One region of the Plantibacter sp. CFBP 8798 genome, then DNA from elsewhere that is predicted to be linked to it. Evidence: riboswitches for the same ligand, from Rfam matches in the RefSeq annotation. Region 1 holds a riboswitch; the other holds the start of a gene.
What was found. Region 1 has a riboswitch for thiamine pyrophosphate ahead of thiM (hydroxyethylthiazole kinase). Riboswitches for the same ligand answer to the same signal wherever they lie in the genome.
Positions count from the first base shown of each region.

Region 2: linked by a shared signal. The riboswitch ahead of IFU30_RS10175 (ECF transporter S component) and the one ahead of thiM (hydroxyethylthiazole kinase) in region 1 are both predicted to bind thiamine pyrophosphate.

Region 1 covers NZ_JACYTS010000003.1:710,439-715,080, reverse strand. Annotated here, with positions in the region: gene IFU30_RS15920 (CDP-alcohol phosphatidyltransferase family protein) at 1-974, shown strand, start outside; gene IFU30_RS15915 (HAD family hydrolase) at 1,055-1,738, shown strand; gene IFU30_RS15910 (DUF1622 domain-containing protein) at 1,749-2,270, opposite strand; TPP riboswitch at 2,331-2,431, shown strand; gene thiM (hydroxyethylthiazole kinase) at 2,423-3,274, shown strand; gene thiE (thiamine phosphate synthase) at 3,271-3,981, shown strand; gene IFU30_RS15895 (bifunctional hydroxymethylpyrimidine kinase/phosphomethylpyrimidine kinase) at 3,978-4,642, shown strand, end outside.
Region 2 covers NZ_JACYTS010000002.1:669,411-674,052, forward strand. Annotated here, with positions in the region: gene IFU30_RS10165 (energy-coupling factor transporter transmembrane component T family protein) at 1-400, opposite strand, end outside; gene IFU30_RS10170 (ABC transporter ATP-binding protein) at 397-1,794, opposite strand; gene IFU30_RS10175 (ECF transporter S component) at 1,881-2,510, opposite strand; TPP riboswitch at 2,547-2,655, opposite strand; gene IFU30_RS10180 (hypothetical protein) at 2,706-3,035, opposite strand; gene dinB (DNA polymerase IV) at 3,045-4,343, opposite strand; gene IFU30_RS10190 (acyltransferase family protein) at 4,426-4,642, shown strand, end outside.

The DNA of each region.
Region 1 (4,642 bases):
ACCGCGCGGTCGAGGCGCTCGAGCGGCGCGGGGCCCAGGCCGTCTTCCTCACGAGGCTCGTCCCCGTGCTCCGATGCCTGACACCGACCGCCGCCGGGGTCGCCCGCGTGCCCTACCGGCCGTTCCTCGCGGCATCGCTGCTGGGCTCCCTCCTCTGGTCCGCCGTCTACGTCGGGGTCGGCTCCCTCGTCCGCGCCACGCTCGACACGGTCCGCCAGTACCTCGGCGCCACCGGCTGGGTGCTGCTGTTCGCGCTCGTCGTGGTGGTCACGGTGGTCGCGATCGCCCGATTCCGCCGCGGTGCCGCGATCCCCGGCGACGAGGCGATGATCCCGGTGACCCTGCACGAGAAGACGCCGCTCGCGCGCCTCCGGACGCAGCTGTTCTCCGACGACGACTGGAAGAACCTGCCGAACGCGATCACGGCGGGACGTATCGTCCTGCTCCCGGTGTTCGCCGCCCTCGTGATCACCGGCTCCTACTGGGCTGCGCTCGTCGTCGGTGCGGTGGTGTTCCTGAGCGACGTCGCCGACGGACAGATCGCGCGCCGCATGGGCACGGTCTCAGCGCTCGGCACCTGGCTCGACGGGGTCGCCGACCGCCTGACCGTGGTCGTGGTCGCCGCATCGTTCGCCATCGCGCAGATCATCCCGTGGCAGGTGTTCGTGGTCATGATCGTCCCCGACCTCCTGCTCGCGTTCGTCGCCGTCGTCGCGTTCCGCGGGACGCCGGAGGTGCCGGTGAGCATCGCCGGCAAGATCCGGACGGTGTTCCTCTTCGTCGGCTTCTTCGCGCTGCTCATCGGCCTCGCGCTCGGCGGCGGGGATCCTGCGTCGGCGCTCTACCGGGTCTTCGGCGGGGTCGGCTTCGTCGCGATCCTCCTCGGACTCCTCGGCCACTTCGTCGCGGCGACCCAGTATGCGCGACGCATGGTCGTCACCTGGCAGCGACAGGGCGTCCGCGCGGCCCGCTGACCATGACGCCGACCGTCGTCGGAGGTCGCCGCCGGAGGGCACACGGCCACGGCGCAGGCGGTGTCGTTTAGGCTCGGAGCATGCCAGTCGACTATCCGGACCTCGTCATCTTCGACTGCGACGGGACGCTCGTCGACACGGAACGCATCTCCGTCCGGGTGAACCTCCAGCTGCTCAACGAGGTCGGCGGCGACTACACCGAGGCCGAGGTGCGGGAGCTCTTCGTCGGCGCCTCGCTCGAGACCTACGCGACGCTCGTCGAGCAGCGGCTCGGGAAGCCGCTCGAGGCCGACTGGATCCAGCGCTGGAGTGATATGTTCCGCGGCATCTGCGAACGTGAGCTCGAGGCGGTCGACGGGGTCGTCGACGCGCTCGACGGTATCGCTGCGACCGGGGTGCCGCTGTGCGTCGCCTCGAACGGGATGCTGCACGACGTCGTCCGCAACCTCGGGCAGGTGGGCATCCACGACCGCTTCGACGGGCGCATCTTCAGCGCGACCGACGTCGCCGTCGGCAAGCCCGCACCCGACCTCTTCCTGCACGCCGCCGCCGACTTCGACACGGCCCCCGAGCGATGCGCGGTCATCGAGGACAGCGTCGTCGGCGTCCTGGCTGCCCGCGCGGCCGGCATGACGGTGTACGCCTACGCCGGTGGCATGACGCCCGCCGAGCGGCTCGTCGGCGACGGCACCCACGTCTTCGACGACATGCGCCTGCTGCCCGACCTCATCCGCGACACCTGGGCGACCTCCGCGGCACGCTAGCCGCACAGCACTAGCTGCGACTGCGGAGCTCGGGGAAGCCGTCCTCATCGTCGGGGACGGCCTGCGTCGTGACGGTCGGCGCCGGTGCCGCGTCGGACGGCTCGAGGTCCTGGGCCGAGGCGTCCTGCTCCTCGGCGCGACGTCGGGTGCGTTCGCCGCCGCGCTTGACGGCACGGTCGAACAGCTGCGGGCCGGTCGTCGCCAGGCGCTTCCAGGGGAGGGTGCCCTCGATCTCGATCTGTAGCGAGAAGCTCAGCAGGGTGCGGATGACGACGATGATCGCGAGGACGAGTGCGTCGGTCAGCGAGGGCGTCGACGTGACCGTCTTCACGAGGTCGGCGGCCACGAGGATCTCCAGCCCGAGCAGGATGACCGAACCGATCGTCTCCCGCAGCATCCGGAAGGCCCGTGCGCCGTCGCGCGTGCTCCACCACAGGCGGGCCGAGAGGCTGACGGCGATCACGAAGCCCACGACCATCGCCCCGACACCGGCGACCTCGAAGACGATGGTAACCAGCTCGAAGAAGTCCATCCCTCCATCATCCTCGCCCGCCCGCTGGACCGGAAGCCGGGCCGACCCGCTAGGGTGGTCGCGAGTGACACGGGGTGCCGATCCCACGACGATCGGCTGAGAACACACCCGTCGAACCTGATCTCGTTAGTCCGAGCGAAGGGATGTCGCGAATGAGCATTCGCACACCGCAGCAGTCTGCCCACCCGTCCACCGACGACTCGTCCGTCGGCGAGTTCGCGAGCGCGTCCGGGGACCTCCTCGACCGCCTGCGCGAGCGCACGCCGCTCGTCCAATCGATCACGAACGCCGTGGTGACGAACTTCACCGCGAACGTCCTGCTCGCCATCGGCGCCGCCCCGGCGATGACCGACCTCCCCACCGAGGCCGGACCGTTCGCCCGCATCGCCTCCGGCGTGCTCCTCAACCTCGGGACGCCGCAGGCTGAGCAGCGCGAGGCCATGGTCGAGGCCGCCACCGCCGCGAACGAGGCCGGCACTCCATGGGTGCTCGACCCCGTCGCCGTCGGCTTCCTGCCGGTGCGCACGGCGCTCGCCACCGAACTCCTCGCCCTCCGGCCGACGATCGTGCGCGGCAACGCCAGCGAGATCATCGCGCTCGCCGGACTGGGCGCCGGCGGTCGCGGCGTCGACAGCACCGACTCGGTCGACAGCGCGATCGAGGCGGCCACCGCGATCGCCCGCTCCTCGGGTGCCGTCGTCGCGATCTCCGGGCCGACAGACGTCATCACCGACGGTGAGCGCATCGTCCGCTGCTCGAACGGACATGCCTGGCTCACCCTCGTGACGGGCGGTGGCTGTGCCCTCGGTGCCGTACTCGCCGCCTTCGCGTCACTCGACGAGGACCGGCTGCTGACGACGCTCGCGGCGACCACCGCGTACACGGTCGCCGCGCAGCTGGCGGCCGCGGAGAGCCGTGGACCCGGCTCCTTCGCTCCCGCCTTCCTCGACCGCCTCCACCTCCTCGATGCCGACACCGTCCGCAGCCTGGCGGTGATCGCGTGAGCGCCTCGACCACCGCGGACCTGGTCCTCGCGGCCCGTTCGCACGCCGAGCTCGTGCGCCGCGGTATCGCCACCTACCTCGTCACGGATGCTCCGGCCAGCGGGGATCGCGGTGTCCTCGACGTCGTACGCCGAGCTGTCGACGGCGGGGTGACCGCAGTTCAGCTGCGGGAGAAGACCGCATCGGCGCGAGAGCTGTTCGACCTGACCGTGCGTGCGGCGGAGGTCGTCGCCGGGCGGGCGCTGCTCCTCGTCGACGACCGGGTGGACGTGTTCCTCGCCGCCCGTTCCGCCGGTGCCGTCGTCCACGGCGTCCACGTGGGTCAGAGCGATCTCCCGGTCGACGCCGTGCGCCGCATCGTGGGGCAGGCCGCCGTCGTGGGGCTGACGGCGAACACCCCGGCGCACCTCGACGCGGTCGCAGCGCTGCCTCCCGGGGCCGTCGACTACCTCGGTGTCGGCGTCATCCGCCCGACGACGACCAAGCCGGACCACCCGGAGCCGCTGGGCATGGAGGGGTTCGCCGCGATCGCCGCCGCGACCCCGCTCCCGTGCGTCGCGATCGGTGGGGTGTCACTGGAGGACACGGTCGAGCTCCACGCTGCCGGTGCCGCTGGTCTCGCCGTCGTCTCCGCCATCTGCGCCGCCGACGATCCGGCGGCCGCCGCCCGGGCGTTCCGCAGCGCCTGGACCGAGGTCTCGGCATGAGTGCCGCGGAGCAGACGACGACGCCGGAGTCGTCGAGCTCGGACCGGGTGCGCGGTCGACGACCTGTCGCGGTCCGGGACACACCGCGGGTGCTCAGCATCGCCGGGACCGACCCGACCGGCGGTGCCGGGATCCAGGCCGACCTCAAGAGCATCGCCGCGAACGGCGGATACGGCATGGCGGTCGTCACCGCGCTCGTCGCGCAGAACACCCGGGGCGTCCGATCCGTGCACACCCCGCCCGTCGGGTTCCTCCGCGAGCAGTTGGACGCGGTCGCGGACGACGTGGTGATCGACGCGGTCAAGATCGGGATGCTGGGCGACGTCGCGATCATCGACACCGTGTCGACCTGGCTGCAGGAGACCGTGACCGGACCCGTCGTCCTCGACCCGGTGATGGTCGCGACGAGCGGGGACCGCCTCCTCCACCGCGACGCCGAAGCGGCCATGCGCGCGCTCCTGCCACACGTCGACCTCCTGACCCCGAACCTGCCGGAGCTCGCCGTCCTCGCGGACGAGCCGGTGGCGACGAGCTGGGCCGACGCACTCGCCCAGGCGGAACGGGTCTCGGCGCAGGCGGGCGTGATCGTGCTCGTGAAGGGCGGGCACCTGACGGGGACGACCGCGTGCCCGGATGCGCTCGTCGACGCCACCGGTGGTCT
Region 2 (4,642 bases), on a different contig from region 1:
CCCGCGCGAAGAGCAGGATCGTCGGGAGACCGAGCGCCAACACGCGGATCGTCACGGCGACCGCCAGCTCGATCGAGTTGTCCGTCACCCTGACGAACCCGAACGACAGGTACTCAGTCCCTCCCGGCTTCGCGTACAACAGCATGCTGATCCCGCCGATGGGCGCGAAGACGAGCACCGGCAGTGCCCGCTTCAGCAGCGCGGTGAACCGCAGGCCGGAGAGCGGGAACAGCATCACTTCGAGCAGCACCGCCGTGCTCGCACTCACCCAGTCGATCGTCAACAGCAACGGGACGGACAGGATGAGAACGGCCAGCACCTTCGTCACCGGATTCACGCGGTCGAGTGGCGGTCGATGGTGCAACACCGTCGAGCGGTCCGCTGCCGTGAGGCTCGTCATGCGGCCCGCCTCCCGAGTTCCAGCGGTTCGAGGAGGATGCGATGGTCGCCCAGATGTTCGACGACCCCCGCGTCATGCGTGACGGAGAGGATCGTCGCGCCGCGCTCGAGCTCGTGCTGCAGCAGGCGGACGAGTGACAACCACGTGCGTCGATCCTGCCCGAACGTCGGTTCGTCGAGGACCATGACCGCCGGCCGGGCGGCGAGGACGGTGGCCACCGACAACCGGCGCTTCTGACCGCCCGAGAGGCTGAACGGGTTCGCCTCGGCAAGACGACCGAGACCGAGCGCCTCGAGGATCTCGGAGACCCGCTCGTCGATGGCGGTCCGGGACCAGCGGAGGGCCTGCAGGCCGACACCGAGCTCGTTCCGCACGGTCGATGAGACGAACTGGTGCTCGGGATCCTGAAAGACCGTCCCGATGCGTGTGAGCAACTCGGTGGACTTCCAGCGGATCGGCCGGGATCCCAGCCTGCCGGCGAGCTGCGGAGCGGCGGTCACCGTCCCCGTGATCTCCGGCAGCAGTCCCGCCAGCGTGAGCGCGAGCGTGGACTTCCCCGCGCCGTTGGGGCCGACGATGACGGTCGCCGCGCCCTCGGGCACCGCGAGCCCCAGGTGCTCCTGCACCGGCTGCTTCCGCGTTCGACCGATCGCCAGGTCGTCGGTCGTGATGACCGCCGCTGATGGGCCGGACACCGGACGAGGGGCCAACCCCAGCGGGATGCCCGGCACCCAGACACCCGCATCGGCCAGGCGCTGCCCGACGTCGTCGAGGACGAGGTCGGGTGGCCCGTCGGCGAGGACACCGCCGTCGGCGTCGAGCACGACGACCCTGGTCATCAGCTCGCGCCAGACGTCGACGCGGTGTTCGATGACGACCAGGGTGGACGAACCGTCATCGACCAGCCGAGCGACGGCGTCCCGCACCTCGGCCACCCCGGCCGGGTCGAGGTTCGCGGTCGGTTCGTCGAGCAGGAGGAGCGAGGGGTGCATGGCGAGTACGCCGGCGAGGGCCAGCCGCTGTTTCTGACCCCCGGACAGCGCCGAGGTCGAGTGGTCCAGCGGCAGGTCCAGTCCGACGGCCTCCAGCGAGGCGTCGACGCGGCGCCAGATCTCCTCGCGCTCGACGCCGAGGTTCTCGCAGCCGAAGGCGACGTCGTCGCCGACCTTGGACAGGATCACCTGCGAATCGGGATCCTGCAGCACGAGCCCGATGCGACCCCTCGCTCGTTCAGGCGGAACGCCGTCCACGAGGAGCGAGCCGTGGGACTCCCCCTCGTCCGCACCGCCGAGGACGCCGGCCAGTGCGTGGATCAGCGTCGACTTGCCGGCACCGGACGCCCCCAGGAGGAGGACCCGCTCGCCCGGTTCGATCACGAGGTCGAGGTCGCGCACCGCCCAGGCCTTCCGACCGGCATGACGCCACCCCCAGTCCCGCGCGACGACGCGCGCCGGACCGGTCCCAGCCGCTCCCGGCACGATCAGACCTCGCGCCGAGCGTCCCGCCCCGACGCGAACCGACTGAGCGCTCCGGTCGACGCGAGTGCCCTGACGAGTGCCCAGCCGACGACACCGGCGAGGATCGCGCCCGAGACGAGCAGCGAACCGAGGTAGATCGCGTTGAACTCGACACCCTTCTCGAGGTTGCCCGACATCACGAGCTCGAGGAGCCACGCGCCGGCCCCGGCGCCGGCGCCGGCGAGGATCGCCGGAACGAGGCCGAAGCGCTTGTACGCGAGCGCCGCGAACACCAGCTCAGCACCGAGGCCCTGAGCGAGGCCGGAGTACACCGTCGTGACGCCCCATGCGTTGCCGATGAGGGCGGAGACGATCGCACCGATGGTCTCGACGAGGAGTGCTGCGCCGGGCTTCCGGATGATGAGTCCGCCGAGCACCCCGCCGAGGAGCCAGATCCCGACGGCGATCCCGCCGAAACCGGGCGTGACGGCGCTGGCACCCGCGTACCAGAGTGATCCGAGCGTGTTCCACGCCCAGAAGATGAGGCCGGTCGCGACGCCGAGCACGGCGACCACGACGATGTCGACGACCCTCCAGCGCAAGGTCCGCGACGCAGCGCGTTCAGAGGGTGAGATCTTGGTCGATGCTGACACGATACGTGCCCTTCCTGTAGACGGAAAAGAGCACGGGATAGCGAGAAATGGTCTCCCTGCGCTGGCATGATCCAGATCAGGTTCGACGGTCGAAGGCGAATACCTTCCTCTCAGCCCGGTTCACCGGACTCCCGTGGTGGCACGAGTCTAACCCCTGCCGTACGCAGTCGCACGACAGGGGTTCGACGGGGAGGGCTACTTCTTGAGGGCCTTGATGAGGCCGGCCAGTGCCTTGCCGCTCACCCAGATGAACGGGATCGCGACGGCGATGAGCGAGATGAGGTTCGGGTCGAAACGGAGACCCTCGTCGGTCTTGATGTAGGCACCGACCGGGATCGAGACGCCGCCACCGCCACCGCCGCTCGGGGCGTCGTCGCCGTCGCCCTCGGAGCCGCCGCCGAAGCCGTAGTACGTCAGCGCGACGGGCACGAGCTTCGTGCCGTCGACGTCCTGCTGCTCCCCGTAGGCTGCGGACACGCCGAGCCCCTTCGCCTGTTCTGCCAGCTTCTCCACGAGATTCGTCATACCGCGAGGCTACCGCTCGGTATCCACCGGTCCAAGGGGTTGATCCGTGCTCCCAGCACCCTGCGAGTCTCCGCGACTGCCGAGTCCGCGACGCCTCGGCTTGCCGAGGAGGGAGGCGGGAGCGATCGCGAGATCGCCGAACCGGCTCGCGACCCGGTCGATCGTCTGCTCGGCTTCACGCCACTCCTCGTCCGGGTCCCAGAGCCCGGCACCGGCCTCATCGGCGGGGACGAGCTGGTCCACCTTCACCCCGACGAGGCGCACGAGGCGTCCGCCGCGATCGAGGTCGTCGAACAGCGACGCCGCCTCGTCGTAGACCCGACGCCCGACGTTCGTGGCCTCGCCGATGGTGCGCGACCGGGTGATGACGCTGAAGTCCGCATAGCGGACACGGATGCTGATCGTCCGGCCGGCGTAGCCGCCCTTCCGGAGCCGGATCGCGACGAGACCGGCGAGGTTCAGCAGCTCGCGCTTGAGGATGGTCGGGTCGGAGACGTCCGTCGGGAAGGTCACCTCGTGGCTGACGCTCTTCTCGCGTCGTGCCAGCTCGATGCCGCGCGGATCGATCCCGTTCGCGAGCTCGAGGAGTCGGCGACCGGAGGCCTCACCGACCGCGCGCTGGAGCATCGACAGCGGGGTGGAGGCGAGCTGACCGATGGTCCGGATGCCCCGGTTCGTCAGCTGCTCCTCCGTCCGACCACCGACACCCCACAGCGCGCCGACCGGCAACGGGTGGAGGAACGCCAGGGTCTCGTCGGCGGGCACGACCAGCAGGCCGTCGGGCTTCGACAGGCCGGAGGCGAGCTTCGCGACGTACTTCGTCGATGCCAAGCCGACCGAGCACGGCAGACCGGTCGCGTCGAGGACCCGTTGCTTCACGAGCGCGGCGATCGTCCGTGGGCTCCCGAGCAACCGGACCGCGCCGGACACGTCGAGGAAGGCCTCGTCGATGCTCAGCGGCTCGACGAGCGGCGTGACCGACTCGAAGACCTCCATCACCCGGTCGGAGTACTCGCGGTACCTGCCGTGGTGGGGTGGCAACACGACGGCGCTCGGACAGAGGCGCATCGCCTGGGACACCGGCATCGCCGCTCGCACGCCGTACCGGCGAGCCTCGTAACTGGCGGAGGTGACGACCGACCGCCCCTCCTTGTTCCCCACGATGATCGGCAGACCGCGCAGCTCGGGCCGTTCCAAGAGCTCGACCGAGACAAAGAACGCGTCCATGTCGACGTGGAGGATGGGGGTACCGCTGTCGTCGGCATCGTGCGCCGAGACGCGACGCGACGCTCCATCCTGCCGACTCATGCCTCCATTGTCTCAGTCGCCTCCGACACGCTCTCCACAAGGGCCGAGGCGGGAGGGCCCGGCGACGCTAGGCTGTCCGGCGATGAGCACGCGAACGCGGACCGGGTCGGCCCCGGCGGTCCCAGACCTCTCCGGGCGGGACCTCGCCCTCGACCTCGTGCGCGTCGCGTGCGTCGTGACGGTCGTCATCGTCCACCTCCTGATGGTCGCGGTGGCCGTCGAGCCGGACGGCACGATCGGCATCTCCCGAGCGCTCGAGCAGCAGTCGTGGTTCGACACGGGTACCTGGTTCGGCCAGA